DNA from 3 places in the Shewanella pealeana ATCC 700345 genome. Region 2 is predicted to be linked to each of the others. Evidence: predicted binding sites of a transcription regulator. Region 2 holds the regulator's gene; each other region holds the start of a gene.
What was found. Region 2 encodes sigma-54, which starts transcription at its own class of promoters, with help from an activator protein. Its sites were predicted from a motif close to GTTGGCACGNNNNTNGNNT; they were not measured.
Positions count from the first base shown of each region.

Region 1: a site for sigma-54 is predicted at 5,965-5,983, ahead of SPEA_RS07155 (flagellar hook-length control protein FliK). Genes of this name have one in related genera too.
Region 3: a site for sigma-54 is predicted at 6,919-6,937, ahead of SPEA_RS09870 (YccF domain-containing protein). Genes of this name have one in related genera too.

Region 1 is NC_009901.1:1,657,839-1,667,894, forward strand. It holds gene fliE (flagellar hook-basal body complex protein FliE) at 1-307, shown strand, start outside; gene fliF (flagellar basal-body MS-ring/collar protein FliF) at 350-2,050, shown strand; gene fliG (flagellar motor switch protein FliG) at 2,040-3,089, shown strand; gene fliH (flagellar assembly protein FliH) at 3,089-4,039, shown strand; gene fliI (flagellar protein export ATPase FliI) at 4,011-5,351, shown strand; gene fliJ (flagellar export protein FliJ) at 5,406-5,852, shown strand; gene SPEA_RS07155 (flagellar hook-length control protein FliK) at 6,070-7,596, shown strand; gene fliL (flagellar basal body-associated protein FliL) at 7,673-8,191, shown strand; gene fliM (flagellar motor switch protein FliM) at 8,260-9,288, shown strand; gene fliN (flagellar motor switch protein FliN) at 9,301-9,681, shown strand; gene fliO (flagellar biosynthetic protein FliO) at 9,709-10,056, shown strand, end outside.
Region 2 is NC_009901.1:4,406,383-4,416,438, forward strand. It holds gene lptB (LPS export ABC transporter ATP-binding protein) at 1-619, shown strand, start outside; gene SPEA_RS19030 (RNA polymerase factor sigma-54) at 756-2,219, shown strand; gene hpf (ribosome hibernation promoting factor) at 2,250-2,537, shown strand; gene ptsN (PTS IIA-like nitrogen regulatory protein PtsN) at 2,540-2,983, shown strand; partial or broken gene rapZ (RNase adapter RapZ) at 3,191-4,058, shown strand; gene SPEA_RS19050 (HPr family phosphocarrier protein) at 4,045-4,320, shown strand; gene mgtE (magnesium transporter) at 4,417-5,781, shown strand; gene SPEA_RS19060 (molybdate ABC transporter substrate-binding protein) at 5,850-6,644, opposite strand; gene SPEA_RS19065 (YiaD family glycine zipper/OmpA-like lipoprotein) at 6,917-7,591, opposite strand; gene SPEA_RS19070 (hypothetical protein) at 8,044-8,259, shown strand; gene SPEA_RS19075 (FG-GAP repeat domain-containing protein) at 8,459-9,994, opposite strand.
Region 3 is NC_009901.1:2,285,305-2,295,360, forward strand. It holds gene SPEA_RS09835 (homogentisate 1,2-dioxygenase) at 1-967, opposite strand, end outside; gene SPEA_RS09840 (LysR family transcriptional regulator) at 1,123-2,022, shown strand; gene SPEA_RS09845 (DUF6508 domain-containing protein) at 2,424-2,783, shown strand; gene SPEA_RS09850 (cytochrome-c peroxidase) at 2,936-3,928, opposite strand; gene SPEA_RS09855 (PGPGW domain-containing protein) at 4,182-4,412, opposite strand; gene SPEA_RS09860 (substrate-binding periplasmic protein) at 4,750-5,463, shown strand; gene SPEA_RS09865 (alpha/beta fold hydrolase) at 5,611-6,453, shown strand; gene SPEA_RS09870 (YccF domain-containing protein) at 6,463-6,870, opposite strand; gene SPEA_RS09875 (pyridoxal-phosphate dependent enzyme) at 7,248-8,165, shown strand; gene SPEA_RS23255 (hypothetical protein) at 8,187-8,330, shown strand; gene SPEA_RS23080 (hypothetical protein) at 8,525-8,692, shown strand; gene SPEA_RS22960 (hypothetical protein) at 8,900-9,073, opposite strand; gene SPEA_RS09880 (hypothetical protein) at 9,578-10,056, shown strand, end outside.

The sequences.
Region 1 (10,056 bases), 2.4 Mb from region 2:
GCAAGAGATGCAGTCACTCAATGGTCAAATCGGCACTTCAAGCATTCAAACAGGGATCACCCGTCAGGTACAAAACACCTCGGGTAGTGATTTCAGTCAGTTGCTATCCCAAGCTGTTGGAAATGTAAGCGAACTTCAATCAAATGCTGCTAATCTCGCCACTCGACTCGATATGGGAGATACCACGGTGACGTTATCTGATACCGTGATTGCCAGAGAAAAATCCAGTGTTGCTTTTGAGGCAACCGTACAAGTACGCAATAAGCTTGTAGAAGCTTATAAAGAAATTATGAGTATGCCTGTTTAGGCCTTTATCACTTAAACGCAGGGTACAACAGTGAGTACAGAAATGGTCGTAGGAACAGGCTCAGGTTTAGCATCGAGCCCACAAACATCAGGTGTTCAAGAAGAACATAAGCCAGGCATAATGGGCGCTCTCGGTGGCGTCGATATGCTGCGCCAATTGACGATGATCTTGGCCCTTGCCATCTGTTTAGCCGTGGCCGTTTTTGTCATGATTTGGGCGCAAGAACCAGAGTATCGTCCTCTTGGCCAGATGAGCACCGCAGAAATGGTGCAAGTGTTGGATGCACTTGATAAAAATCAGGTTAAGTACGAAATCCAAGGCGATGTAGTCAAAGTTCCTGAAGATAAATACCAAGATGTGAAGATGTTATTGAGCCGTGAAGGGCTAGATAACCAAGAAGCAAATAATGACTTTTTAAATAAAGACAGTGGTTTTGGTGTGAGTCAGCGCATGGAGCAGGCACGTCTCAAGCACAGCCAAGAGCAAAACCTTGCCCGCGTTATCGAAGAGCTAAAGAGTGTCACTCGTGCGAAAGTTATTTTAGCCTTACCGAGAGAGAATGTGTTTGCCCGCAACCGCTCTAAGCCAAGTGCTACCGTAGTGGTTAGCACTCGTCGCAGTGGTTTAAGTCAAGAAGAGGTCGACTCGATTGTCGATATCGTCGCCTCAGCGGTACATAACCTCGAACCGAACAAGGTCACAGTTACCGATGCTAATGGCCGCCTGCTAAATTCTGGTACCCAAGATGGTGCCTCAGCCATCGCCCGTCGTGAGCTTGAAATTGTCCAGCAAAAAGAGTCTGAATATCGCACTAAAGTCGAATCGATTCTTATGCCAATTTTAGGTCCTGAGAATTTTACCTCCCAGGTCGATGTCAGCATGGACTTTACCGCCGTTGAGCAAACCGCTAAGCGTTATAACCCTGACTTACCGGCACTAAGAAGCGAGATGGTGGTTGAGAATAACTCTGCTGGAGGTACGAGTGGCGGTATTCCTGGCGCATTGTCTAATCAACCTCCTATGGCGGCAGATATACCTCAGGAAGTGAATGCAGAAGAAAGCCTTGCGGTTTCATCGGGTACTAGTCACAAAGAAGCGACACGTAACTTTGAGTTAAACACCACTATTAGCCACACTCGTCAGCAAGTGGGCACCCTAAGACGGGTGAGCGTATCGGTTGCGGTTGATTTCAAAAATGGTCCTGTATCGGAAGATGGCAGCGTTAACCGCGTACCACGCACAGAGCAAGAGCTAGCCAATATCCGTCGATTACTCGAAGGGGCGGTCGGTTTTAATACTCAGCGCGGCGATATTATTGAAGTGGTTAGTGTGCCATTTATGGATCAGCTTATCGAGGATGCACCACCGCAAGAGATGTGGGAACAGCCCTGGTTCTGGCGCGCGGTAAAGTTGGTGCTCGGTGCGTTGGTTGTTCTTGTGTTGATCCTAGCTGTTGTTCGCCCAATGCTGAAGAGGCTGGTTTACCCTGATAGTGTCAAAATGCCAGATGAGCCACAAACTGGTGGTGAGCTAGCAGAAATTGAAGATCAGTATGCAGCCGATACCTTAGGCATGTTACAACGCCCCGAAGCAGAATACAGTTATGCAGATGATGGCTCTATCTTGATCCCTAATCTGCATAAAGACGATGACATGATTAAGGCTATTCGTGCACTAGTGGCTAATGAGCCTGAACTATCGACACAAGTCGTGAAAAACTGGTTACTTGAAGATGACAAATAATACCAATGTAGAAGCTAAGCCTGAAGCTGCGGCCTTAAAGACAAGTGATTTAAGTGGCATCGAGAAAACCGCCATTTTGCTATTAAGCCTGAGTGAGAGTGATGCGGCGTCTATCTTAAAGCACCTTGAGCCTAAACAGGTGCAAAAAGTGGGTATGGCGATGGCGGCGATGCAAGACTTTGGTCAAGAGAAAGTCATTGGCGTTCACAAGCTGTTTCTCGATGAAATTCAAAAATACTCATCCATCGGTTTTAACAGCGAAGAGTTTGTCCGTAAGGCACTAACTGCGGCATTAGGCGAAGACAAAGCCGGTAACCTGATTGAGCAGATTATCATGGGGGGCGGCGCCAAAGGCCTAGATTCACTTAAGTGGATGGACGCTCGTCAAGTGGCGACGATTATTCAAAATGAACATCCTCAAATTCAAACTATCGTACTATCTTACCTTGAGCCCGATCAGGCGGCAGAGATTTTTGGTCAGTTCCCTGAAAATACCCGTTTAGACCTGATGATGCGAATTGCTAACCTTGAAGAGGTGCAGCCGGCGGCATTGCAAGAACTTAACGATATCATGGAGAAGCAGTTTGCCGGTCAAGGTGGTGCACAGGCCGCTAAGATGGGTGGCTTGAAAGCCGCGGCAAATATCATGAACTACCTCGATACCGGTGTTGAGAGTCACTTGATGGAGACGATGCGTGAATCTGATGAAGAGATGGCGCAACAGATCCAAGACTTGATGTTTGTATTTGAGAACCTCAGTGAGGTTGATGATATGGGCATTCAGGTACTACTGCGTGAAGTACAGCAAGATGTATTGATTAAGGCACTGAAAGGCGCAGATGATCAGCTAAAAGAGAAGCTTCTCAGTAATATGTCTAAGCGTGCCGCAGAGTTGCTTAGAGATGACTTAGAAGCCATGGGCCCAATTAGAATTAGTGAAGTTGAAGTCGCTCAGAAAGAGATCTTATCTATTGCTCGTCGTTTGAGCGACAGTGGAGAGATCATGCTTGGCGGTGGAGGCGGTGAAGAGTTTCTATAATGACTGACCCTAAAAAGCCTCAAGGCGCCAGCATCAACACTAGCGATGAGTTTGAACATTGGGAACTGCCGGAGATCCATAAAGCGAAGGCTCCCTCTTCATTGAATATGTTCGGTCGTCACAGCTTACAATTGCAGGCCGAGGAACAAACCGAGGTCGAGTCTATACTGCCGCCGACCTTGAGCGAGATTGAAGATATTCGCGCTCATGCAGAGCAAGAGGGTTTTGGCGAAGGGCTAGAGAAAGGTCATAGTGAAGGCTTAGAGAAAGGCCGTTTAGAGGGACTTGAGCAAGGGCACAGTGAGGGCTTTAGCCAAGGTCAGCAGCAAGGGTACCTAGAGGGACTACAAGCGGCATCTGAGATGCTGCAGCGTTTCGAAAGTCTTTTGAGCCAGTTTGAAGCCCCCTTATCCATTCTAGATACCGAAATCGAGAAAGAATTGCTCAATACCTCAATGGTGTTGGCAAAGGCTGTTATTGGCCATGAGCTAAAAACTTATCCCGAGCATATTTTAGCGGCGCTGCGTCAGGGCGTTGACTCCTTGCCGATAAAAGATCAGAAGATTAATGTTCGGGTCACGCCCAGTGATGAGATACTGATTTCAGAGCTCTACTCTCAAGCTCAGCTAGAGCGAAATCGCTGGGAAATTGAAGCCGATCCAAGCTTAACTGCGGGAGATTGCATCATTGACTGTGGCCGCAGCCATATTGATATGACTGTCGAGACCCGCATTCAGAGCGTCTTTCTAGATTTAGATAAGCACCAGCAAGATCTGTTGCAGTTAAAAGAGCAGCAAGAAGATGCGCTGCTTACACAAAGACAGGCCAAAGCCCAACAGCATGCTGCGACGTTAGAGCCAACAGATGACGCAGTAGATAATCAACTAGCCACAGCTTGTTTAAATGCCAACGAAGGTGAGCATGCCGACCCGTCAGCACCAACTGCGTAATAAGCTGGCTCAACACCAGCAAAAAGTACATCCATTCCTAGTTGAGGCAAGTGGTCAACTGGTGCGAGTGGTGGGCTTGACCTTAGAAGCGACAGGCTGCCGAGCAGCCATTGGTAGCCTGTGCGCCATCGAAACCATGGCTGGCGATCTTATCGCCGAGGTTATCGGTTTTGACGATCAGCTGCTCTACCTCATGCCGATTGAGGAGCTGCGTGGCGTACTCCCAGGCGCCAAGGTGACGCCTCTTGGTGAACAATCGGGTTTAAATGTCGGCCTATCACTACTCGGGAGAGTGCTTGATGGCAGTGGTTTACCTATCGATGGCTTAGGAAATTTAAAGACAGATCAGAAAGCCTCTAGCCATGCCCCCGCCATTAACCCCTTAGCAAGACGTGCCATCAGTGAGCCATTAGATGTTGGCGTGAGAGCCATTAACTCTATGCTAACCGTGGGTAAGGGGCAGCGTATGGGCTTATTCGCAGGCTCGGGTGTGGGTAAGAGTGTGCTGCTGGGCATGATGACAAGAGGCACCACGGCTGACATTATTGTTGTTGGACTCGTGGGAGAACGTGGCCGAGAAGTAAAAGAATTTATCGAAGAGATTTTAGGGCCAGAAGGGCGAGCGCGATCCGTCGTCGTCGCAGCACCAGCCGACACATCCCCCTTGATGCGCCTTCGCGCCTGTGAAACGTCGACCCGTATTGCCGAGTATTTTCGAGACTTGGGTTATAACGTACTGCTACTCATGGATAGCTTAACCCGCTATGCCCAGGCGCAGCGTGAAATTGCGCTGGCTGTCGGTGAACCGCCAGCCACAAAAGGCTATCCGCCATCGGTCTTTGCCAAGCTGCCTAAGTTGGTCGAGCGAGCTGGTAACGGCGGTGGAAAGCAAGGTTCTATTACTGCGTTTTATACCGTATTAACCGAGGGAGATGACTTACAAGATCCTATCGCCGACGCCTCAAGAGCGATCCTCGATGGCCATATCGTATTGTCACGAAGTCTTGCCGACTCGGGCCACTATCCAGCCATCGATATCGAAGCCTCTATCAGTCGTGTTGCGCCTATGGTGATAAGCCCTGAGCATCTAGAAGCCATGCGCAAAGTTAAGCAGGTTTACTCACTTTACCAGCAAAATAAAGACTTGATCTCCATTGGAGCCTATAGCCAAGGCAGCGATCCGCGTATCGACAATGCGATTCGTTTGCAGCCAGCTATGAACGCTTTTTTACGCCAGACCATGAAAGACTCCGTTACCTTTGATAGCAGTACCTTGATGTTGAGCCAGTTAGGGGCCCAATGCCAAGCCTAACCATATTTCGCTTAATCATAATTAGCATAGTGCTAAATAACGAGACCACTTATCATGGCTAGAGCCGATCCGTTATTGATGGTGTTAAAGCTTGCCGAAGACGCGGAAGAGCAGGCGTCACTGCAGCTTCGCTCGGCACAGCTTGAACTGCAAAGACGTCAAAATCAGTTAGATGCGCTGCAAAATTATCGCCTCGATTATATGAAACAGATGGAGCAGCAACAGGGGCAAAGTATCAGCGCCAGCCACTACCATCAGTTTCATCAATTTGTGCGTCAAATCGATACGGCGATTATACAGCAGGTCAATACGGTGCAAGATGCCGATAATCAGCGCCAGCACCGGCAGGTATATTGGCAAGAGAAGCAGCAGAAGCGTAAAGCGGTTGAGCTGTTATTAGCAAATAAAGCCGAAAAGGCGCAGCTCGCCGAGTTACGCGCCGAGCAGAAGATGGTTGACGAGTTTGCGTCACAGCAGTTTTATCGTAAAAGGCAGCGTTAACTATTTATTTACTCAGGGCTCAAACGGGCTTAACTAGTTGATTTTTTTTTAACCGCTTCCAACCCTACCTTTTCCTCCCTAGTTAGAACCTGAGGTTTTTAATACGCCTACTTTTGGCATTATTATTGCTATAAATATTCTTAATTGGCCAAATTTAGCGGTATTTTGACATTCGGTTGAGTTGCCGAGTGTTAATTGATGAGTGAATGGAGATGGAATGCAGCAGGTGAACAATGTTTTACTCAGTAGCCCTGACTCGAATAGCAAGCTTGCCGATCGTCAGAGTCAGTCCACTGAACCTAAGACTAATTCCGAAGGTGACAGTTTTTCTGTCGCACTGGAAAAAGCGGCAAGCCAAGCTCGTGATAAACAAACTATAGATAGGCAAACAGCTGACAATCATTCGACTCGTGAGCCGTCATCAGCGAAAGATGAGTTAGTCGATGCTGCAGATAAGGCGATCACAGCTTCAGTTACATCTTCTGATGATAAAGAATTTGAAGATGCTGGCTCAGATGATGTAAGCCAAGTGTTCGCACAGATCAATTTAGCTAACAATTTTGCTGGAGACTCACAACTTGCCGTCAACGGCGAAAGTTTGCCGTTATCAGATGAGTCAGTGGCAACGGAATCTCTTGAGCAAGAGCTAGTCAGTGATGATTTAATCGCTAGTCAGCTGTCAGATGAGGCACTGTTGGCACTTAGCCAACAAACAGGGCTATCAGAGCAGGAATTGAGTCAGCTCTCATCCTTAGAATTGAAAGCTCTGCTACAGCAAGGCCAAATGCTTGATGCTAATGGCGCCTTAAAATCAGAGTTCGCACAGAGCTCCTCGCTGCAGGCCACCCCTGCAGAAATGGATGCAGACGTGACTAAAGCTGAACTCGCATCGACAGCCGATAAAACTGCGATGAGCAGCGCAGTAACTGACACAAAGAGTCTTAATGGTGCCGATGTAAAGGGAACTAATACTGGTCGAGACATTTTTGGTAAAGAGATCGCTGGGCAAATAACAGCGAGTAATGTCAGTAGCGATCAAGTTAAGTCTGCTCAAAATGCCGATGGCGCCAATTCAACCGCTATTACAACTAACACTGCAACTTCGGTAGAGCAGCTTAAAGGGGCTGAGTTATCGGTTCGCACCACGGCAATGAATGCCGGACTGGAAGCAAACCTTACAGGAGTGAGTGAAGAGGGCACATCTGAGCTGAAATCCTTTGCAGGTCTGCAGAGTCAAGCACTACAGCAGCAATCAGCAGCAAATCGTCAGGAGTTGCCTCAGTTCAATTTATCGCTGAAACAAGGTGGTGAACAGACGCCGCAAATGCAGCAGATGATCCAGCGTTTCGCACCTGTTATGAATCAGCAGCTGATCACCATGGTCAGTAATGGTATTCAGCAGGCTGAAATTCGCCTAGATCCACCTGAGTTAGGCCAGATGATGGTGCGTATTCAAGTTCAAGGGGATACCACACAGGTGCAATTTCAGGTGAGCCAGCATCAGACTCGCGATCTTGTAGAACAAGCGATGCCCAGATTACGTGAAATGTTAGCCGAACAAGGTATGCAGCTCACCGATGGTCAAGTGTCTCAAGGTGACGGTAGAAACAGTCAAGGTGAACAGGGCTCAGGCGCCGGAAATGGCACCGCCACAGCTGAAACGGATGAAATTTCATCAGAAGAGTTGCTGACAAGGTCAAATCTTTCAACAAGTTCGGCCTCAGGTATAGATTATTATGCATAAGCAGGTAACCTATAGTGCAATGGGAATATTGATAAAGAGTGTTGAGTTTATTTAGCACTGCAGCTAGGGAAGATATATGGCAGAAGAAGCGGCTTTAGAGCTAGAAGACAGCGTCAAACCAAAAAGTAAAAACAAACTGATTATATTCGGTGTGAGCGGCGGCGTTCTACTGATTGCCATTGTACTTACTGCGTGGATGTTGTTGGGATCGGAACCGGTTTCTGAGTCTGGAAGTGCTGCAGAGGGGGCCGTGACTGAGCAAGCGGTTAGAACGGGTGAAGCCTATTATGCGGCGATGCCAAGGCCTTTCCTATTTAATCTGTCAGATAACGGCCGTACTCGCTTAGTTGAGATCAAAGTTCAGTTGATGGTTCGTGGTAACGATGACGATACCCTGATTAGGAAACATATCCCGCTGATTGAGGATGCATTGTTGACCACTTTTAGTGGATCGGATGTGCAAAAATTGACTTCTCCTGCGGGCAAAGATGAATTACGTCAGTTAGCGCTGCGTAATGTACAAAATACCCTGCAGCCAGTAACGGGTCGTACAGTGGTTGAGAAAGTATTGTTTACCGGCTTTGTGATGCAATAACGCCCTTAGGTTTTACTAGGGATTATTAGTTGCAATAAAAGCGATTATTTTTAAATAAAGGCGATATCGTGAGTGATTTATTAAGCCAAGACGAAATTGATGCACTGCTCCACGGAGTCGATGATGTCGAAGAGGACATGATTGACGACAATGAGCTAGACGCCCGTTCTTATGATTTCTCGTCCCAAGACAGAATCGTACGTGGTCGTATGCCAACGCTTGAGATCGTCAATGAGCGTTTTGCTCGCCACTTGCGGATAAGCATGTTTAATATGATGCGCCGCGCCGCGGAAGTGTCAATTAATGGCGTTCAAATGCTTAAGTTTGGTGAGTACGTACATACCCTGTTTGTACCTACCAGTCTGAACATGGTGCGCTTTAGTCCACTAAAAGGCACGGCGTTAATTACCATGGAAGCGCGGCTAGTATTTATTTTGGTGGATAACTTCTTCGGTGGTGACGGTCGTTTTCATGCCAAGATCGAGGGGCGTGAATTTACCCCGACAGAACGTCGTATCGTACAGCTGTTATTAAAGATTATTTTCGAAGACTATAAAGAAGCCTGGGCGCCAGTGATGGAAGTTCAGTTCGACTATCTAGACTCTGAAGTTAACCCGGCAATGGCTAATATTGTTAGCCCAACAGAAGTGGTTGTGGTGAGCTCATTCCATATTGAAGTCGATGGTGGTGGCGGCGATTTCCATATCACCATGCCGTACTCCATGATTGAGCCTATCCGTGAACTGCTTGATGCCGGTGTGCAGAGTGATACTCAAGATACCGACATGCGTTGGTCTCAGGCACTACGTGATGAGATCATGGATGTTGATGTGGGGATCGATGCCACCATAGTCGAGCACAAGTTAACCCTAAGAGAAGTGCTCGAGTTTAAAGCGGGGGACGTGATTCCCGTAGAGCTTCCAGAGCATATTATCTTGAAGGTTGAAGACTTACCAACTTACCGCTGTAAGATGGGTAAAGCCAAAGATAACTTAGCATTAAAAATTTGCGAAAAAATTCCAAGACCTGAAACGGTTAAGACAGAGTTGCAGCTCGTGACCCATAAGGGCCGTGCTCGTGAGCGTTCTGAGATATAAGGTGAAGAGTAAATGAGTACAGATAGCGGTGATGATTGGGCTGCAGCGATGGCTGAGCAAGCAATAGAAGAGGCCAAAGCGGTTGAATTAGATGAGTTTAACAGCGACGGAGCACCTTTGAGTGAAGAGGAAGCATCAAAGTTAGATGCGATTATGGATATTCCGGTCACTATTTCTATGGAAGTGGGTCGTAGCTTTATCAATATTCGTAACCTACTGCAGTTAAACCAAGGATCAGTGGTGGAGCTTGACCGCGTAGCGGGTGAGCCGTTAGATGTTATGGTTAACGGTACCTTGATCGCCCATGGTGAGGTGGTTGTGGTGAATGACAAATTTGGTATTCGTCTAACGGATGTGATCAGCCAAACTGAGCGCATCAAAAAGCTCAAGTAATAAGAACGTTAGTTGAGAGGACGTTAGATGAGTTTCCAATTGGTTTTAGCCAATGCCAGTGCTGTGGCTTCTCAAGCAGAAGCCCCCGCTTCGCCAACGAGCATAGCCACGCTTTCGAGTATGGTTGGCGGCTTGATAGTCGTTTTGTTGTTAATTTTCTTGCTTGCTTATCTTGTTAGGCGTTTTAATTTAGTGCCAAGCAGTCAAGGGGTGTTAAAGACGATTGCCGTGACCCCATTAGGCCAGAAAGAGAAGCTGGTGCTGATAGAGGTTGCTGGTCAACAATACCTGCTAGGTGTAACACCACAGCAAGTCAGTTTAGTCGATAAATTAGCGACACCTGTCGAGGTATCGACAGAGTCTTTTGCCAGCCGA
Region 2 (10,056 bases):
CCCTAACGGGGCCGGCAAAACAACAACCTTCTACATGGTGGTCGGCCTAGTACAGAGCGATAAAGGCAAGATCTTTATCGATGACGATGATCTCACCCTAGATCCTATGCACCTGCGTGCTCGTAAAGGGATTGGCTATCTGCCCCAAGAAGCCAGCATTTTTAGAAAGCTTTCGGTGCGTGACAATATCATGGCAGTGTTACAGACCCGCCATGATATCAATAACGAGCAACGTGAAGAGCAGCTCGAACATTTACTCGAAGAGTTCCACATCACTCACATTCGCGATAGCCAAGGCATGGCATTATCGGGCGGTGAACGACGTCGAGTAGAAATTGCCCGAGCATTGGCCGCTAATCCAAAGTTTATTTTATTGGATGAGCCATTTGCCGGTGTCGACCCAATTTCAGTTATCGATATCAAAAAGATTATTGAGCAACTCAAAAGCCGCGGCCTAGGTGTACTGATCACTGACCACAATGTTCGAGAAACCTTGGACGTTTGTGAACACGCTTACATCGTGAGTCACGGAAACCTCATTGCCGAAGGCACACCTGCCGAAATCTTGGACAACCAACAGGTTCGAGCAGTGTACTTAGGTGAGCAATTCAGGCTATAGTTAATTCATAGTATGGAAGCTGAAAAACTCAATATGGATTTACTTCCAAATAAAATCAAAGTGTTGAGTTTTCAAGCTACCTTCGCCAGTTCAGCGAGCTTTAACGTTTAACTACAGTGTAGGGAATAGCGGTAAAATGAAAGCGTCACTCCAGCTCAAAATGGGTCAGCAGCTCACCATGACTCCCCAGTTACAACAGGCCATTCGCCTGTTACAACTGTCTTCTTTAGAGCTGCAACAAGAGATCCAACAAGCATTAGACTCTAATCCGCTATTGGAATTAGATGAAGAGCAGTCAGACGGTGATTTAGGCGACAATGAAGACCAATCATCAAACGATGCCAATAGTGACCTCATCCAAGATAGCGCTAGCGTTGAAACCTCCGATGCCCTAACCCAAGACTCTATGCCAGATGATCTGCCAATGGACACCACTTGGGATGAAGTTTATACCGTCTCGTCAAACTCCAGCTCTGGAGTTAGCCGTGAAGACGATATGCCATTCCAAGGTGAAACCAGCGAAGGCTTATATGAACATTTAGAGTGGCAGAAAAACCTCACACCGTTTTCAGATAACGATCTTGCAATCGCCACCGCGATTATCGACGCCATTGACGAACGTGGCTACCTTACCCAAAGCTGCGACGATATTTTAGAAGCTATGGGCGATCCTGAAACCGAGCTTGATGAAGTCGAAGCGGTATTAAAGCGCATCCAGCATTTTGACCCTATTGGTGTCGCCGCGCGTAATTTGAGTGAATGCTTGCTTATCCAGCTGGCACAATATGCTGCAGAAACCCCGCATATCGACAATGCCAGATTACTGATAAAAGATTATTTAGACTTAATTGCAGGCCGCGATTTTAGGCAGTTAATGCGTAAAACCAAGCTTAAAGAAGATGAACTACGTGATGCGATAACACTTATTCAGACCCTTAATCCAAGACCAGGGCTGGCGATTGCTCGCAGCAAAGACGAGTATGTTATCCCTGACGTTTCCGTGTGCAAGAAAAAAGGTCGCTGGGTGGTTGAGCTTAATCCTGACTATATGCCTAAGATTAATGTTAACCAACATTATGCCTCTATGGCGCGTAGCACCACTAATCAGGCCGATGGTCAATTTATTCGTGGTCATCTGCAGGAAGCTAAGTGGTTTATTAAGAGTCTCGAGAGTCGTAATGACACCTTATTGAAAGTAACCAACTGTATCGTTAAATTCCAGCAAGGCTTCTTTGAGTATGGCGAAGAAGCCATGAAGCCTATGGTACTCAATGATATTGCCGAAGCAGTTGAGATGCACGAGTCGACCATTTCACGGGTGACTACCCAAAAATATATGCACACTCCAAGAGGTATTTTTGAACTAAAGTACTTCTTCTCAAGCCATGTCGGTACCGACGATGGTGGGGAGTGTTCATCGACCGCAATCAGAGCGTTTATTAAGAAGTTAGTCGCCGCAGAAAACCAGAAGAAGCCATTAAGCGATAGCAAGATGGCACAACTTTTGGCAGAACAAGGGATTAAAGTTGCTAGACGTACGATAGCAAAATATCGAGAAGCGATGCTGATCCCCCCCTCAAACCAACGTAAGAGTTTATAACTCAAAATTAGGCACTTGGAGGATCGATATATGCAAATCAACCTGACTGGACACCACGTCGAAATCACCGATTCACTGCGCGGTTATGTAGAAGATAAATTCACAAAGCTTGAACGACATTTCGATCAGATCAATAATGTGCACGTTATTTTGAATGTACAAAAGATGCAACAGATTGCCGAAGCCAAAATCCACCTTAAGAAAGGGGAAGTATTTGCCACTTCGGAACATGCGGATATGTATGCCGCAATTGACTCCCTGATCGATAAGCTCGACCGTCAGGTTATTAAACACAAAGAGAAACTAATTAAACACTAACGATGGAACTAAGTACCATCCTGCAGCCGGAATGCACTACCTGTGCCACTCCGGGCAGTAAGAAAAAGGTATTGGAGTTAATCAGTGATATTGCCGCTGTCCAGTACCCTACCCTTTCTTCACAAGAAATTTTTGAAAGTCTCTTGGCGAGAGAAAAAATGGGTAGCACGGGTATAGGTAACGGTATAGCGATTCCTCACGGAAGGCTGACAAATATAGAGCGCCCTGTTGCGGTTTTAGTTAAGTGTGAAGATCCAATCGCATTCGACGCTATCGATAAACAACCTGTCGACATTCTATTTGCGCTATTGGTGCCTTCCGAGCAGTGTGAGCAGCATTTAGCAACACTGTCTCTAATGGCTGAAAAACTCAACGATAAGGCGGTAGTCAAACAGTTGAGAAAAACCAGTAATGAGTCAGAACTATACCAAGTCATTACCCAGTAACCTCTTACTGAGGTCTTTAGATTCATCACCCACCTAAAAGTAGGTAGTGATAATTTAAAGGCCTAAGTAATTATTACAGCAATATTATTTCTTATAATCATCTGCTCAAATTCTTGCTTTCGGTTTTAAAAAAGTTAATCTATACACTTATACAAAATCGTCACAAACCACAAACATTTAGTTTAACCTCAATCAGGTAGTTATAAGATGAAGCTTGTTTTAGTCTCTGGTCGCTCCGGCTCAGGCAAATCTGTTCTATTAAGAATGCTCGAAGATCTCGGCTACTATTGTGTCGACAACCTGCCTTTACCTATGATGGGTACTCTGCTAAAAGAGCTATCAGGCAACACTAAGCTGGTCGCCATTAGCGTTGATATTCGTAACCTTCCAGAGAAAGAGAGCGAGCTGACCAAGCACCTTACCTTCCTACCGGATGGGGTCGAGCTATTAAGCTTCTTCCTCAACTCTACCGATGAAGTGCTGCTTAAACGCTATAACGAAACACGCCGCCTGCATCCTTTATCTCACGATAATGTATCGCTCAAAGAGGCGATTGAGCTAGAGGGCCGCTTGCTTGAACCGCTTGCTTGAACCGCTTGCCAATATTGTCGATCATTATATCGATACCTCAAGCTTAAACATCTACGATCTTAATGATCAGGTGCGTGAGATCTTACTTGGCAACCTTGATAAAGAACTGATGATCAATTTTGAGTCGTTTGGCTTTAAGCATGGTATGCCAACGGAAGCTGACTTTATGTTTGATGTGCGCTTTCTGCCAAATCCACACTGGGAACCTGAATTGCGGCCGATGACGGGTCTCGATAAACCTGTGCAAGACTTCTTAAATGAACGCCCCCGAGTCAATCAATTTATTCAGCAAATTGAAGGTCTGCTCGAAACTTGGCTGCCCGATCTAGAACGCAATAATCGCAGTTATCTCACCATCGCGATTGGCTGTACAGGTGGCCAACACCGCTCAGTTTATATCACCGAGCGCCTCGCGGCACATTTCAAAAAAGGCAAACATAAGGTCAACGCCCGCCACCGTGAGCTAAACAATGCCAACCATTAAGCGTGAAGTCACCATCTGTAACAAACTTGGTCTTCACGCTCGCGCAGCAACAAAACTGGTTGTTCTAGCCTCCGAATTTGACGCCGAAATCACCATCATTCAAGGTGAAAAACAAGCTTCAGCGACGAGTGTTCTAGGCTTATTAATGTTAGAAACTGGCATGGGCAAGACCGTACAACTCATTGCAACGGGAAGCGATGCCCAAGGGGCGCTCGACGCAATTTGTCAGCTGATTAACGCTAAATTTGATGAAGATAATTAATTCGTAATTTCCTGTTTGATTTCCTGTGTTAGCGCAAACAAATATCCAGTACTTAAGTTATGATAAGCGCCTTTAAAACTACCCTGTGAGGGAGCCATGCCGATTGAAGTCTTAGACAACGAAACAACAGATCAACGCCTCAATCAGCTAACAAAAGCATTGGGCAGCGGTATGTTTGTCCATGTCCGCAATATGTTGCAGGACATGGCTGCTTCAGATATTGCTTTTATTCTCGAATCTTCTCCACCTCGCACCCGTCAAGTGCTATGGCAGCTAATTGACCAAGAACACACAGGTGAAATTCTCGATGAGCTTGGAGAAGAGCTAAAAGATAGTCTGATCACCCAAATGAGTCCTGAGCGTGTCGCCAAGGCGGCCGAAAATATGGACACCGATGACTTAGCCTATATTCTTCGTAGCCTGCCTGACAGCGTATTTAGACAAGTCTTACAGTCGATGACTAAGCAAGACAGAGTTCGTGTTGAGCAAGCTCTGTCATACCCAGATGACACAGCCGGTAGTTTAATGAATACCGACACCGTCACCTTGCGCCCCGACGTCAATATCGATGTGATACTGCGCTACTTGAGAATTCGTGGTGAGCTGCCCGACGCCACCGATATGCTCTATGTTGTCGATAAGCAAGATAGAGTATTAGGCGGTGTACGTATCGCAGACTTACTCACCTGTGACCCTAATGCTTCAGTGCGTGAAATCATGATGTCAGATCTCGAAGCTATCCCGGTAGGCATGTCAGACAGCGAAGTCGCACAGTTGTTTGAGCGCCACGACTGGATGTCAGCCCCAGTTATAGATGAAAACGACAAGCTACTTGGTCGTATTACTATCGATGACGTGGTTGACGTAATTCGTGAAGATGCCGAACATTCCATGATGGGGATGGCCGGTATGGATGACGATACTGACACCTTTGGTCCAGTATTAAAGAGTACCTTTCGCCGTTCACTATGGTTGACCGTTAACTTATTTGCGGCGCTACTCGCGGCGTCAGTCAGTAATATGTTCGAAGGCACAATTGAGCAGTTTGCCACTATCGCGATTCTGATGACTATCGTACCGAGTATGGGCGGCGTTGCAGGTAACCAAACCTTAGCACTGGTTATTCGTGGTATTGCACTCGGTCAAATCGGCCAAAGTAACTCTCGCTGGCTGATTGGCAAGGAGCTTGCCATTGGCTTCCTTAACGGCTTGCTGTGGTCCATTTTAGTTTTTGCAGCTGTTTGGGTATGGAAAGGTGATATCGCCTTAGGAGCCTTGATTGCGGGCGCCATGCTTATCAATATGACGGTTGCAGGACTTGCTGGTGCCAGTATTCCACTCATATTAAAGAAGATGAATATCGACCCCGCACTCGCTGGCGGTATGGTATTAACTACAGTGACCGATGTTATTGGTCTATTTGCCTTCCTCGGCTTGGCGACAATTTTCTTAATGAACTAGCCGCTGAACACTGTGACATAATAAAGGCCGCAAATGCGGCCTTTTTGCTCTCTAATTTATGATGATAATTACTGCTTAAGCGGCGCATCAAAACCGTAATCTGCAAGGATGCTTTGTCCTGACTCAGACAGAATAAACATGGCTAACTTCCAGGCATCGGCTTGAGCATCGTCGAGTACAATCAAACCATAGTTAGCGCCAACCGCTAATGGTTCAGGCATCTGTACTATTTGCAGATCTTGCACCTCTTTTTGCGCCAATACCGCATTAGTACAGTAAGTTAAGAATAGGTCTGCACGCTTGTTTTCCATCACCCAAGCATAAGTGTTACGGCCCTTAGGGGCTTTAGCGCTATTCTCACCGCCAGTGAGCTGCAGTGCTTTATTCTCAAGTTTTGTTTGGGCACCAGCTTGTAACTTGCCCGCTTTGGCGAAAATCTTCCAAGCATAGTCTCCTGACGGATCGGCTTTTGGTGTCGATGTACCCACACGGATATTAGGATCGAGCATAACGGCGAGTAGCCCTTCACTGTCGGTATTGACATTTGGCTGTGCGAGGGCGCACATCTGATTACGGGCAAACATCACCACATTGTCACCTTTTCCTGAAGACTGTAACGTTAGCGGGTGCTTCATATTCGCCGACGCAAAGACTCCCACTTTTTCACCATCCTCGATACGCATTCTCAGCAAACCTGAAGGCCCAAAATCAGCATGCACATCTTTTTGAGCCACTTGCTGATAAGCCATAACAATATCATTCATGGCATTTTTTAAACTGCCAGCCGCTCTTAGCTCAATAGGCTCAGCGTTAACGACAAAAGGTAGGCTTAAAAGCGAAACTAGGATCCATTTTTTCATCATTTTTTCCATGGTTGAAATTAATTATCACGCAGGTGAATTAAAGTGTTAACCAATGAGAAAACATCTGCAGTCGAATAACAATGGCTTAGACTGAGTGTCTTGGAGCAAGAGCTTAACGCCGAGACTTGAGTCACCCCGCCCAAGGGTAGCGAAGACAAAAAGTCCCAACCGTAAAGCATAGCAATCACTACCTGCAGTCGCGTATTTAGAGCTGAAAATAAAAAGCCACCTTATGTAGAAGGTGGCTTTCATTACTCACGCAAGTTAAACAGTTAAGCGTTTGGCATTGGGCTTAAGATAATCTCTACACGACGATTTTCGGCTCGGCCCTGCTTGGTTTCATTGGAGGCGATCGGCTTGGACTCGCCCATACCATGAGAAGCCACACGCTGAGCTGGTACCTTCTGGCGGGTTAGGTAGTTTGCCACTTCACTGGCACGTACTTGCGACAGCCTTAGGTTATACGATTCCGCACCTGAGCTATCGGTATGACCCATCACGTTTAGCTTAGTCTCATCATATTCAAGCGCTACCAGTACCACACTGTTTAACACTTGCTTAGCACGCTGACTCAGGTCGGTTTGATCCACACCAAAAGTCACATCATTTGGCATGTTCAAAATAATATTGTCGCCACTGCGAGTCACACTCACACCTGATGATTGCAGCTGCTTACGAAGCTCGGCTTCCTGCACGTCCATGTAATAGCCAATACCACCACCTAATGCCGCACCAGATGCAGCACCGATCAAGGCGCCTTTAGCGCGGTCACTTTTACTCGATGACGCAACGCCAATCGCCGCGCCAGCGATTGCTCCAATCAAGGCACCGTTAGTCGCTTTGCCATTTTGAGATTCGTTGGTATAAGGATTGGTTGTCTGGCAACCAGACACCAACATGGCGGCGATAAGGCCACCAGCAAGAATAGAACTAGGTTTAACGCTCATATGTACCGCTCCTAACTGCTTTTGCCTGTCACAAAAGCGACTAATAAGTTGTATTTTTTTAGCAGTATATAAACCACAGTGAATTAGACAATGGTCAAGCTACTAAGTGGTTTAAAAATAAGCACTGCGAGAGCATTGATACGCACCGTCAGCGCACCACAATCGTGCATGATGCACCACTTTAGGGCGAAGTTATTAAGAGGTTTTGCCTCAAATTGGCACCACAAGTTTTAACCATCTGAAATATAATGATTTAACGTGTGGGAACAAGTTGGCACAGCTTAAGCATACTCATTATGGAGTACTCACTGACGATAAAAATAATTAATAACAATGCTCAGAGAGTCACGACAGGGCCAAGTTTTAACGCCTTGCCAAGGGAACTCCGTCACCACGCTCAAAGACGTACAAACCACTGATGTCTAGCCATAGAGTTTATAAAGAGAATGCCGATGGAAGCTATGAACCTTAACCTTAAAGTTATTAACGAAGTCAAAAATAACGGCCGTCTATTATCTGACGTAGCCAAAGATTATGGCCTGTCGACTAAAACCGTTTATCAGATTGTTCAAGAGAGTGAGCAGAGAAGCAATAGAGGCTCACTTCCTATTCTAAAACAGACTAAACAACTGAGCTTACGCATTAAACAGCTGCTTAGTCGTCGCTAGATTTAACAGGCTGTACCCTGTTAAGCAGAGGCGGAAAACACTATTTTCGCCTTAACGAAATCAAAAAATTAATGCGCTAACTCTATACAAATAAAATACGCTTAATGTGAATTTCGCCTCTGCACCCCATCACGTGCTGCAATAAAAAAGCGACCCGATTAGAGTCGCTTTATAGTTATCGATACAGGGACAGTATTGGCTAACTGGCTAATAACACCCTGAACTGCTTAGAGAGCTTTTTATCATCTTGGCGACCATACTTGATCAGCAGATCTTCTCTGCCATCACCATTTAGATCCTCCGCCTTTAACATGCCCCCTTCGATAGGTAGTTTCAGCTCATGCTCTTGTGCATCACGACTAAACAACCCATCACCACGCTTACCTAAATAGACTTTCAAGGTCGACTCATCCTCTGACAGCAACAGATCTTTTAGCCCATCACCATTTAGATCCGCAAGCTTGACCACAGGGCTGCCAGCTTGTCCCGAGCTAAAGCTAAAGTTAAGCTCCACCTCTTTTGTCACGTTGGAGTCGTCGCTAAAACGGCCTGTAGAGTCCATCTTAAATAGATGCACATCTTGGTCGATACTGCCCGAAAGCAACGCACCAATAATCTGTGACACACCGATATCAAAGCCTGCGACCATCACCTCATCTTTATCGTCACTGTCGATATCGACAAACTCCAGTCCAGTTAAGGTGCCTTCGGCCCTGATCACACTGCTAGCTTCTTTAGGGAAAACCAACACCCCCTTGTTGTTTTCACCGAGATAGATCTCATAATCGTTTACCCTATCGAATACGCCGCTACTTTTGGTATAGCGGATCACCATATCGGTAACACCATCGGCGTTGAGATCTTTAAGCTGCTCTACCTTACGATAAACAAGCTCGCTTTGATCTAATTGCTCACCAAAGGCGTCGCGTTTATTCCACCAATCGACACCACTAATAGGTTGGCGCACAGAGATAAACTCGGCAATAGGATCGAAGCCTCTAGCTTGCGTCTGCTTATAGACCTCTAACTCGCCCTCACCTATCTTAACGATATCCACCAAGCCATCTAAATTGATGTCAGAGACATAGAGTTTAGATTGGGTATATGTAGCGCCATCATCAAATAATCGAGATTGTGGCTTAATCGGTAGAGTTTGACGCCCAAAGCCTTGTTCACCCGCTAAGAATAGGTGCACCTGATTGAAATCATGGATCAAGATGTCATCACGTAGATCGCCATTAAGATCCTGAATAAAATCACCGCGGCTGATAAAGTCGGGCCGGTCTTTAAAAGATAACGAATTAATCTTGGCCACTGTTTCAATATACAGCTCAGAGCTATTTTCCTTGCTAACTAAGAGCTTGAGCTCGTCTTGAGATAGGAAATACAATTGCTGCAGTTCACCCGCTGTAGACTCTGTTATATCGAAACTGTGTAACTCTTGAGGAAGCTCTCGCTTCATTGCAAGTTGATATTGCCCCTTTTCAAATGCGTAAATAGCCATCCAACGATGACTTAAGCCATCTACACCCAATATCACCAGCTCTTTTCCCGGCTCAGGTAACAGGTCAGCAGCAATGATCGGGTGAGTCAGCTCAAAAGGTGCATCGATAGCCGACTCGGTAAAACTTAATGTCGCCCCCGAGGCCGCCAAAGCCGATAATGGCAATGTAGAACAGAGCAACAAGGCAGCGCCGCCTCCATTTAAAATCGATCTCATATTCGAAAAAATCATCCTAGCCATTACCTCTGCATTATTACTCTAGAGTATGAAACTAGCGGTTTTCGAGCAAGAGT
Region 3 (10,056 bases), 2.1 Mb from region 2:
CTATGCCCGTACGGCTCATAAAGTCACCGTCGACGTAATACAGCACTTCGTCACTGTCGATATTGCTGTGATAGTAAGGTGCGGGTATCGATTCTGGATGGAAGTCATAGGGGCGCGGCACAAAGTTACAGATCACAAAGTTGTGAGCGCTAAACACTATGTGGTCAGACGGCGGTAGGTGGATTTTGCCTACCTTAGGTGCGTACTCTTGAATATTGAAGGCCCAAGGGTACACACAGCCGTCCCAGCCCACTAAATCATATGGGTGCCACTCAAGTGATGTCAGTTGATACTTATCGCCAAATTTGCAGATAAGCGGGAAGTCGCCTTTCTCTACGATGGCGTCTTCTAGCTCAGGTGTACGAATGTCACGTTCGCAATAAGGAGCTGATTCAAGCATCTGGCCATATTCATTACGAAAATGCTTTGGTACTTCCACCATGGATGAAGACTCGATAACAAATAATCTGACATTGCTATAGTCATCAAATTTTAGCTGGTAAGTGGTGCCGCGAGGGATCACTAAGTAGTCCCACTTTTTCACTGCAAGTGCACCGTATTCACTGTAAAGGGTGCCTTGGCCCTCGTGAACGAACACTACTTCATCTGCGTAGGCGTTACGGTAGAATTCATCACACTCTTCGCTGACCTTTGCCGTGTACATGGCGACATCATTATTAAAGAATATCTTGTTACGGCTACTAAAAAAGTTGCCACCGCAATCAGCTTGCTTGGTATCTAACTTATAGTTTTGTACTAATGAGTCTTGCCAGTCTTCGCCATGAGACAAGCTATAGGGGCTCACTGCTAATGCCTTGGTTGGCATGTTGTGATGGTACTTATTGGAATAGATGTTGGAAAAGCCATGGGTGGAGAATAGCTCTTCACGGTAGAGCTCTCCATTGTCTTTTTTAAAGGTGATATGGCGCTTAGCGGGCACAATACCTTGCTTCACATAAGATGGCATATTCGCTTTCCTTCGGCGCTCAAGCGCACGCATTAAAATAATAATGTGATCTAGGTTCAATTTAGTTGCTTGAATGAACAAAAAAAAGAATAATAATTAGCCTAACTTAATCATATTTTTAGATGGTAATTTATTGTTTACGTCGGAGGGGCTAAATGCGTATTGATGTTGATGCTTTTAAAGTGCTGCAAGTGTTAGTTGAAGAAGGCAGCTTTGCTAAGGCAGCCGAGCGCCTTCACAAGGCACAATCAGCGGTGAGCTACCAAGTTAAAAAGCTTGAGCAGCATCTAGGTGTAAACCTTTTTTGTCGGGATCAGTATCGAGCAGAGTTAACCCCTGAGGGAAAAGTTATCTTGGCCGAGGGACAAAGGTTACTGCAGTATCTGGCAAATATTGAACATCTAGCCAGCCGATTTAGCGAAGGCTGGGAGCCTAAGCTTGAAATTATCATCGACGGGGCATTGCCGATGAAACCTATTATGAGAGCATTGAAGCGACTTTCTGAGCAACAGATCCCTACTAAAGTGCAGCTTAATATGGAGTTTCTTGGAGGCGTTCAAGATAGGTTCGAGCGAGACAGTGCCGATCTTATGTTGGTAAAAGACTATCGTACTGGCCCAAGTTACCGTCCTCAGGCTTTACCGCCGATCACCAGTGTTTTAGTCGTCAGCGCAGAGCATCCGCTTGCTCAAGAAAAGCGGCTCAGTTTATTTGAGTTACAGCAACATGTGGAGCTAACCATTGAAGACTCATCGCCTGATAAACACTACCGTGACGAGTTACAGTTTGGTGGCGATAAGGTGTTCTACCTTTCAGGTTTTATCATGAAGAAGAATGCACTTTTGATGGGGCTAGGTTTTGGCTGGATGCCAGACTTTCTAATCGAAAAAGAGCTTAGTAGTGGCGAATTAGTCGAAGTGGACTTTAGCGGAGGTAATCGCTATAGCTTCACTCCTCAACTGGTTTCAACCATGGAGCGGCCTCTTGGGCGAGCGGGACGTTTGTTCACTGAATTGGTAATGGAAGAGTGTAGGAGTGAGACTAACTTAGTTTAACTTAACCTTAGTTTAGTTTAGTTTAGTTTAGTTTAGTTTAGTTTAGTTTAGTTTAGTTTAGTTTAGTTTAGTTTAGTTTAGCGAGCCATTGCAGATTGCATGGAGAAATGCGATACGGTTTTTATTTTGCAATGTATTCTGACAGGAGTTTGAGCCACCAGCCCCTGTAATTCACTTCTGTTTATCTCTGCTCAACTATAGCCAAGATCATTTAAGAGTATTAACTCACTGAGATTACGCTTTATAGGGCGCATCTGTTTGTTAAGTTTGGGTTCAGTCTCCTTCAATTAGAATGAGCTTATCAAAACTTGGTACAGCAAATGCAACCTTAACAGTATGGCCCATAGGGCTGCAATTGAAGTTAAAGGCACTCAGGTACCAAGGTTAGCTGGAGGTTTAAGATGAATAACTCTACTTTACAAGGTTACGTGGCGAGCCTATACACTCAGTACGCGAAGGATCTTAAATTAGGTGAGCATTATGTTTCAGATAAGCGCTTGCAAGAGTTTGTTAGCGAGCTAGAAATTAGCGGTATTTTGTTAGCACAGTTTAACTGGGATGAATGGTATCAAAATAGCCATTTAGTGGACCGCCCTGAGTATATCGCCGATGCATCATTCTATGAATGTCAGTTACTGTTAACGGCAATGGCGCGCCTCGATAGGTTCAGTCCTGGCATATTAAGTAATATGCGATGCCAAGGGGTATTAATTGCCATTCTAGAGCGCTTTCAAACCCTTTATTATAAGCAAGCCGTTTGAAAAGATAATGTTATGTGATGCTATAAATTGAAAGCAGCTAAACTGATTAGCTTAGGCAGAAGAGCTTAAACAAAAGAGCTTAGACACAAGAACTTAAACAGAAAGAGCCGCATTTAGCGGCTCTTTCTGTTTACTGATGATACAAGCTTGATTTAGTCCTCGAAAGGAACAGGGCGGGGCGTGTTCTTGTTCGATGGCGGTAGGATAGGCAGCACGATTTGTGGTTGCTCACCAGTTAGAGAGTTGAGGAATGCCACCATCTCTTTCACTTCTTTATCCGACAGTTTTTGCCCAAGCTGAATGTCAGCCATGGTGTTAACCGCTTCTTCGAGATCCCAAACACTGCCGTCGTGGAAGTACGGATAGGTCAGCTCGATGTTACGTAGCGTAGGCACTTTGAATACAAACTTATCGGCTTCCTTACCTGTCACGCCTTTTCTGCCAGTCGCTGGATTATTTGTATGGAATGGCTTAACCAGTCCCATCTTCATATACATGGTGCCGCCCACTGCTGGGCCGTTATGACAGCTCACGCAGCCTTTGTCTTTAAACAATTGATAACCGGCCTTAGCTTGGTCGCTAATCGCAGCTTTGTCACCTTGAAGATACAGATCGAATGGTGCATTCGGAGTGACTAAGGTTTTTTCAAACTCAGCAATCGCATCGGTGATCATATCGATGCTGACTTCTTTCGAGTCATAGACTTTTTCGAAGCGTGCTTGATACGCAGGCATAGAGCGTACGGTATCGACAGCTAACTCATGACTAAAGCCCATCTCTTTCGGGTTGGCAATCGGCCCACCTGCTTGTTCTTTAAGATCTTTAGCTCGGCCATCCCAGAACTGTGCTAGGCCATATTCGGCATTTAGCACGGTTGGAGAGTTAATAGGGCCTTCTTGCCAGTTATGACCAATAGATGTTGGCAGTGCATCCACGCCACCGGTAGATAAGTTGTGGCAAGAGTTACAAGAAATGAAGCCTGATTTTGATAATCTTGGTTCAAAGAATAACATCTTTCCAAGTTCTACTTTCTCATGGTTAGTGATAACCGCCGCAGGGATGATTTCAATAGGTTCGTTAGCGGCATTTACACCGACAGATAATGTCGAAAGTAGCGCGATGGACAGTAAACTAAGCTTATTCATAATGGCCTCAAGTAAACATTGCAGTTTGTAGGGTTAATTTATGAGGCAATAATAATGAGCTTTTGAATAATAATATAACGCTTTGTTTCGATTAAGACTATCGTGGATTTGGATTGATTTTTTGCGATAAAGATCGCAGACAGCCTACCTAATGATAGGTAGGTTGGGCTTAGGGTAAAGTTCTACTGCTTGTCTTAATTGATATAAGCGTTCAATCGAGATAAAGAACGGTTAACATGATCCAAGTAGCTAACTATTTTCTACTCAATCTACGAAGTAAAATCTTTCTATCTATCCAGCGAGCGGTTTTACTCATATGAGCTTGGCTTTTTTTAAGCCAACGGCGTGCCCATGAATACTCTAAGCTGAGAACTGCTAGCCCGATAGGGAGTAATAACCAAGCGGGACCTGGAAGGACAAGTAATAATGCGCCTGCCAGTGTTAGGCTGGCACCAACAAGTGTAATAACTGCTTTTTTTATCATTTTGTTACCTTTTTCCTCGTTAGCGATTATTTCGACCTCTTATCAGTGTAAACCAAAGCAAAAGTAATCATTTGTGTTAATTGTAACAAAGACTCCTGCTCAATCATCTCGCTTAGATAGCGCAGACACCACGACAGATCTAGCTTGTAGGTTTGGTGTTATCACAGGTTTTGACTAAAATCTTGGGTAGGTTAAGTTAAAACTCTTACTGAGCGGCAAATATTCATTATCGGCTTTAGCAGTAAGTAAAAGGCGGTATGTGATCTCGGGTATAAGGCTGTTAAAGAAGTGCAGAGCAGTTTCAGTTAGCTTTTGTAGAAGGCTAGCAAGAGTTATCTTGTGCCTGTTTTTTATCCTCTTCTCTTGCAATATACATGCAGATACCCTGTATTTAACTTCATTGCATTGGCCGCCTTTCGCTGGAGAGCGGCTACAAAATCAGGGGGCTTGTATTGCTGTCACTAAGGCGGCACTCGAGGCTACTGGGCATACTGTTGTCGTTGACTTCTTTCCTTGGAGCCGTGCAGTAAGAATGGCGTCACGAAACGATTCTAAATACTTAGGTTACCTTCCAGAATATAGCTACCCCACAGATAAGTTTGTTTTCTCCCAGCCTATGGGGCGAAGTGTTTTAGGTCTGGTCGAACAAAAATCCTATCCTGTTAGCTGGACTCAGCAAAGTGATTTGAATCATTACACCATTGGCGTGGTTCAAGGGTACGTTAATACCCATGAGCTTGATGAGATGATGACTCAAGGAAGCCAGCCATATGAGGCCGTTGCATCAGATCTACATAACCTGAATAAGGTCGCTACGGGGCGAATCGATGCGGCGGTTATTGATGAGCATGTGCTGAAATATCTGCTCGCCCAGCCCAATATGGCGCATGTTAGGAATAAATTGCAGTTTAATAAGAAGTTATTAACTTACAAAGAGCTATTCGTTGCGTTTAAAAATAACAAAGAGGGACGCATGTGGCGAGACCGCTTCAATCAAGGATTGGCTCAAATAGACGTGCAACAGATCTTAGAACAAAATATGCAACGCTAGGTTGAACGAGTATGACTGGCAATGCTATTTGAGTAAATTGTTTCTCACTCAAGAATTTTGGACTGGTGAATTGTGAACTAAATTGTGGACTTAATTGTGAACTAATGGATTTCGCAGTCACTCCTCTCACAGAATGATATCGGAGTTATGATGGCTACTGTGGTGTTAATTCGAGGCTTGATGCGCGATAAACGTCACTGGCATAATTTTGCTGAGTTGCTGCAAAAAAGTCTATCTGACAGACATAGTGTTATTGCGTTAGATACCTTAGGTAATGGGGATTTGGTTAACAGCCTCAGTCCGTTAACCATCGATGAGTATGCCCGGGAGCTACTAGAGCGCTTAAACTACGATAGCAGTTACAATAACAGTAGCGATAACAGCGACGATAAGTATAACAACTGTTATTTGGTTGGGTTATCTATGGGGGGCATGATAGCGCTGCAGATGGCCAGCTTGCAGGAGCGAGCTTTAGGCTTAGCAAGTGATAAAAGTGATAAAAGTGATAAAAGTCATAACAGAATAAAATCTGTGGCGGTGATTAATGCTAGCGCCGCCAATCTATCTCCTTGGCATGAACGTTTTAGGTTTGGCGCTTTATTCACGGCGTTTAAACGTAGAATGAAAGGAGCAAACATCAGTGCTGTAGAGGCTTGTATTATTGCCTTAACCAGCTCAACTCAGCGGCAAAATATCAAGCTGGTCCTTAGCTGGAGTCAATATCGCGCTGTAGCATGCACGAGCTTATTCAATGGACTACGTCAGCTATGGGCTTGTAGACAGTTTATGAGCCCTGTAGCGCTATCTGTGCCAATCACTGTGCTATGTGGGAGAGAAGATAAACTGGTCAGCCCTGATTGCAGCAAAAAGCTTGCTCGATACTATCAAAGCAAGCTTATTGAATTTAACTTTGCTGGTCATGACTTAAGTTTAGATAGCCCTGAAAAGCTCTGTCAGGAGCTTATCGAGAGCTTCTCACTTAAACCTTAAACGTAAAAATTAAGCTTTTGCAACGACCGTTTGTCCGATAGGCGTTAGGCTCAAAATGGCTAACTTAAGGTGCTGTAGGGCAAATGGGATACCGATAATAGTCACTGCACAGGCTAATGCATGGGCGATATGACCGATTGCTAACCAAATACCAAAAAACAGGAACCAGATAATATTACCTAGCATACCAAAGCTGCCGGTTCCTATGTCTTCATTACCGGTCAATGTGCGCCTGTTGATAGAGTCTTGCCCGAAAGGCCAGAATGTCATTTCGCCTATGACAAAGCAGGCTCTGCCAAATGGGATCCCTATGATACTGATAAAGCAGAGTAGCCCTGCAAACCACCATGCGAGTCCCATCACAAATCCACCTAAAACAAACCAAGCAATATTAAACACTAAACGAAGAACTGCCATTAATGGCTCCTTATAATTTTCCATACAGGCTCTTAGCCTATTAGGTATAAGCTATTTTCGTGCCAATGTGTAACTCGTTGTATTTACAGTAATATGTTGTTTTAAACTTGTGTAAGGTAAGGTTTTTGACTAACAGTTAGTGATTTCAACACGATTATTAGTATTTTACATCCAAATCTGATCCTCACTTTCACTCTGTTGCGGCTAGGAACTTGCTGTCAGTCTCTTAATTGAATCAAATGATTACACTGAAAAAGGCTAAGGGTTTAGAATAGCGATATTGAAACTGATAGATAAATTATCGTTTAGCCAGTATTACAGAAACAGAAAATGAGTACGTAAAATTGAAACTAGACAAACATTTGAGTGAGTAGCCCGTGTTAGTGAATACCCCTGTAGAAAGCATCAATTTTAATGGCTGTCAGATCTATGTGAAGCGGGACGATCTATTAAGCGAAGCGTTTTCCGGCAACAAGGCGCGTAAATTTGCGTATTTTCTCGATAATGATGTTACCGGAAAGCGTGTATTAGTCGGTCATGGCTCACCTGTAGCAAATTCTCTTTACTCTATGTCTGCACTCGCAAAACTTAAAGGCTTACAGCTGGATTTCTATGTCGACCATATTGCTGAGCAAGTCTTGCTATCGACAGTGGGCAACTATGCCGCGGCGATTGCTAATGGTGCTAATGTTATCGATCTCTCGAAGGCTTCAGATAGACAAGAGTTAAGCTGCATTGAGTATATCGAGCAAAAAGTACTGCCACTGCGTGATGACTTGTTATTTGTGCCTGAAGGCGGGCGCTGTGAATATGCAAGATACGGTGTGCATAAGCTGGCGCAAGAAATTATAAACTGGGTTAGCGATGAAGAGCTAAGTGAGCTGCGAGTCTTTTTACCCTCAGGCACTGGCACGACAGCAGTGTTTCTCAGTGAATACCTTGTCTTACATGCACCTCATATCCAAGTGTTTACCTGCGCCTGTGTTGGGGACTCTGACTACCTTAAGCAGCAATTTACTTACCTAGTAGCAGATGACAGTTTTCATCCACAGATTGTTGAATTAGACAAGAAATACCATTTTGGTAAGTTGTATAAGCCTTTTTTCGATATGTATAAAAAGATCTGTGCTTCAGGTATTGAATTTGAACTGCTTTATGATCCCCTTGGATGGATGTGTGTCGAGAAGTTGCTAAACAGCGAGGCGAACGTACCTATGCTGTATATACATCAGGGCGGCTTACTGGGTAACGCGACTATGTTACCAAGATACCAACGTAAATATGGTAAAGAGTGAGCGGAGCAGGTTGATTTAACGTTGAAGTTTCCACTTGGCTGGATGTGCGTCGAGAAGTTGCTAACCAGCGATGCGAACGTCCCCATGCTGTATATACATCAAAGCGGCTTACCGGCTAACGCAACTATGCTACCTAGATACCAACGTAAATACGGTAAAGAGTGAGCAGAACTGGGTGATTTAACTTTGAAGTTTCCACTTGGCTGGATGTGCGTCGAGAAGTTGCTAACCAGCGATGCGAACGTCCCCATGCTGTATATACATTAAAGCGGCTTACTGGGTAGTGCGACAATGATACCAAGCTACCAATATACCAACGTAAATACGGTAAAGAGTGAGCAGAACAGGGTGATTTAACTTTGAAGTTTCCACTTGGCTGGATGTGCGTCGAGAAGTTGCTAAATAGCGAAGCGAAAAAACCTATGCTTTATATACATCTGGGTGGCTTACTGGGTAATACGGCAATGATACCAAGCTATCAAGCTATCAAGCTATCAAGATACCAATATACCAATATACCAAAGTAAATACGGTTACGAGTGAGCATAATAGAATGATTTAACGGTGAAGTTTCCATTTGGTTAGGCTTAATACCTTTAGTGGTACTGCCTAACTCAAATGAATTGACTAAATAGCTGAGTAGATGTTTCAGTCCTATTCGTTTGTCTATAGAAGACAAACATTCGATACGAGTGAGAGGAGGTGTATCGAAGAGTCAGTTTTACTTTTATAGCTTATTTATTACCAGACAATAACCACTTCATAAATGATAGCGCTTCGGTACGCTTAGAAAATGTCTGTTTATTTTTGCCTCGACTGTCAGTAAAGGCGATTGATGTTTTGTTGACTGAAATTGAGTCTACTGGAAAGTTTACGGTAATTTCATGTCCATTTACTAGGTATGACATATGGTCACACTCCTTATATTTTTAGCCACCCATTATAGGTAGTGTTTTTTAACAATAAGATATCCTTAGCATTTTTGCGAAAGATGAATTTTAAGTTCCATGTGAGATTACTCATCTTTTTATGCTTATACAAGTCGCTTGTGTTCAATAAACGATGTAAATATGTATGCGACGTCGCAAAATTTACATAAAATCAAGCTATTTAAGTTAAGCATAAAGTTATGACAGTGAGATTACTGCCAATAAAGATGGTTGAACCTGTTGAGATAACGCTTATGTGGGGGATCAAACGACGAATCGTGGATTTTACCAAAAGGCGGAAATGACTATCTAAAAGGGTCTATCTTAAAAACTGCGCGAATTATATTCAGTAATAAATCAATGTCAATAGATTTTTGCTTATTATTATCTCAATAATTAGTTTAGTTTTGCGTTAGCAGTTTGTTAAAGTGTAGGCGGTGCAAGCCGTAACCCTAAGGGGACGTACTTTTGAATGGAGTCTTTATGCCGCGAATTTTCTATTTCTTCCTGCTACTAATCATGTTTTCTACCTCATTCTCATCCTATGCAACGGGGATAATATCGGTAGCGACTAAAACGCAGCAAACGACTGAAGAGTCGGAACCCCAGTTACCAAAGCAGGAGAGTTTTGACTATAAAGACAGTCTATTTCGAGATACTCCAAGAGGCACCCTTGCGGGGCTTTTTGAGGCTGCGTTTGAGCAAGACTATGACAAAGCCGCTAAGTATTTAGATCTACGATATCTCCCAGAAAGCATGGATGCAGAGCTTGGTCCTGAATACGCCAAACAGTTGATTGCAATTATTGAGCGTAATATTTGGGTTAATTTACAAGAGGTCGATGATACGCCGAGTGGCCGCAGTAATGACCAACTGCCAAATTATCGGGATGCCTTTGGTCGAGTCGAAGTCAAAGGTAGTGAAATCACCTTATTGCTGCAAAAGGTACCCAATAAAGAGTT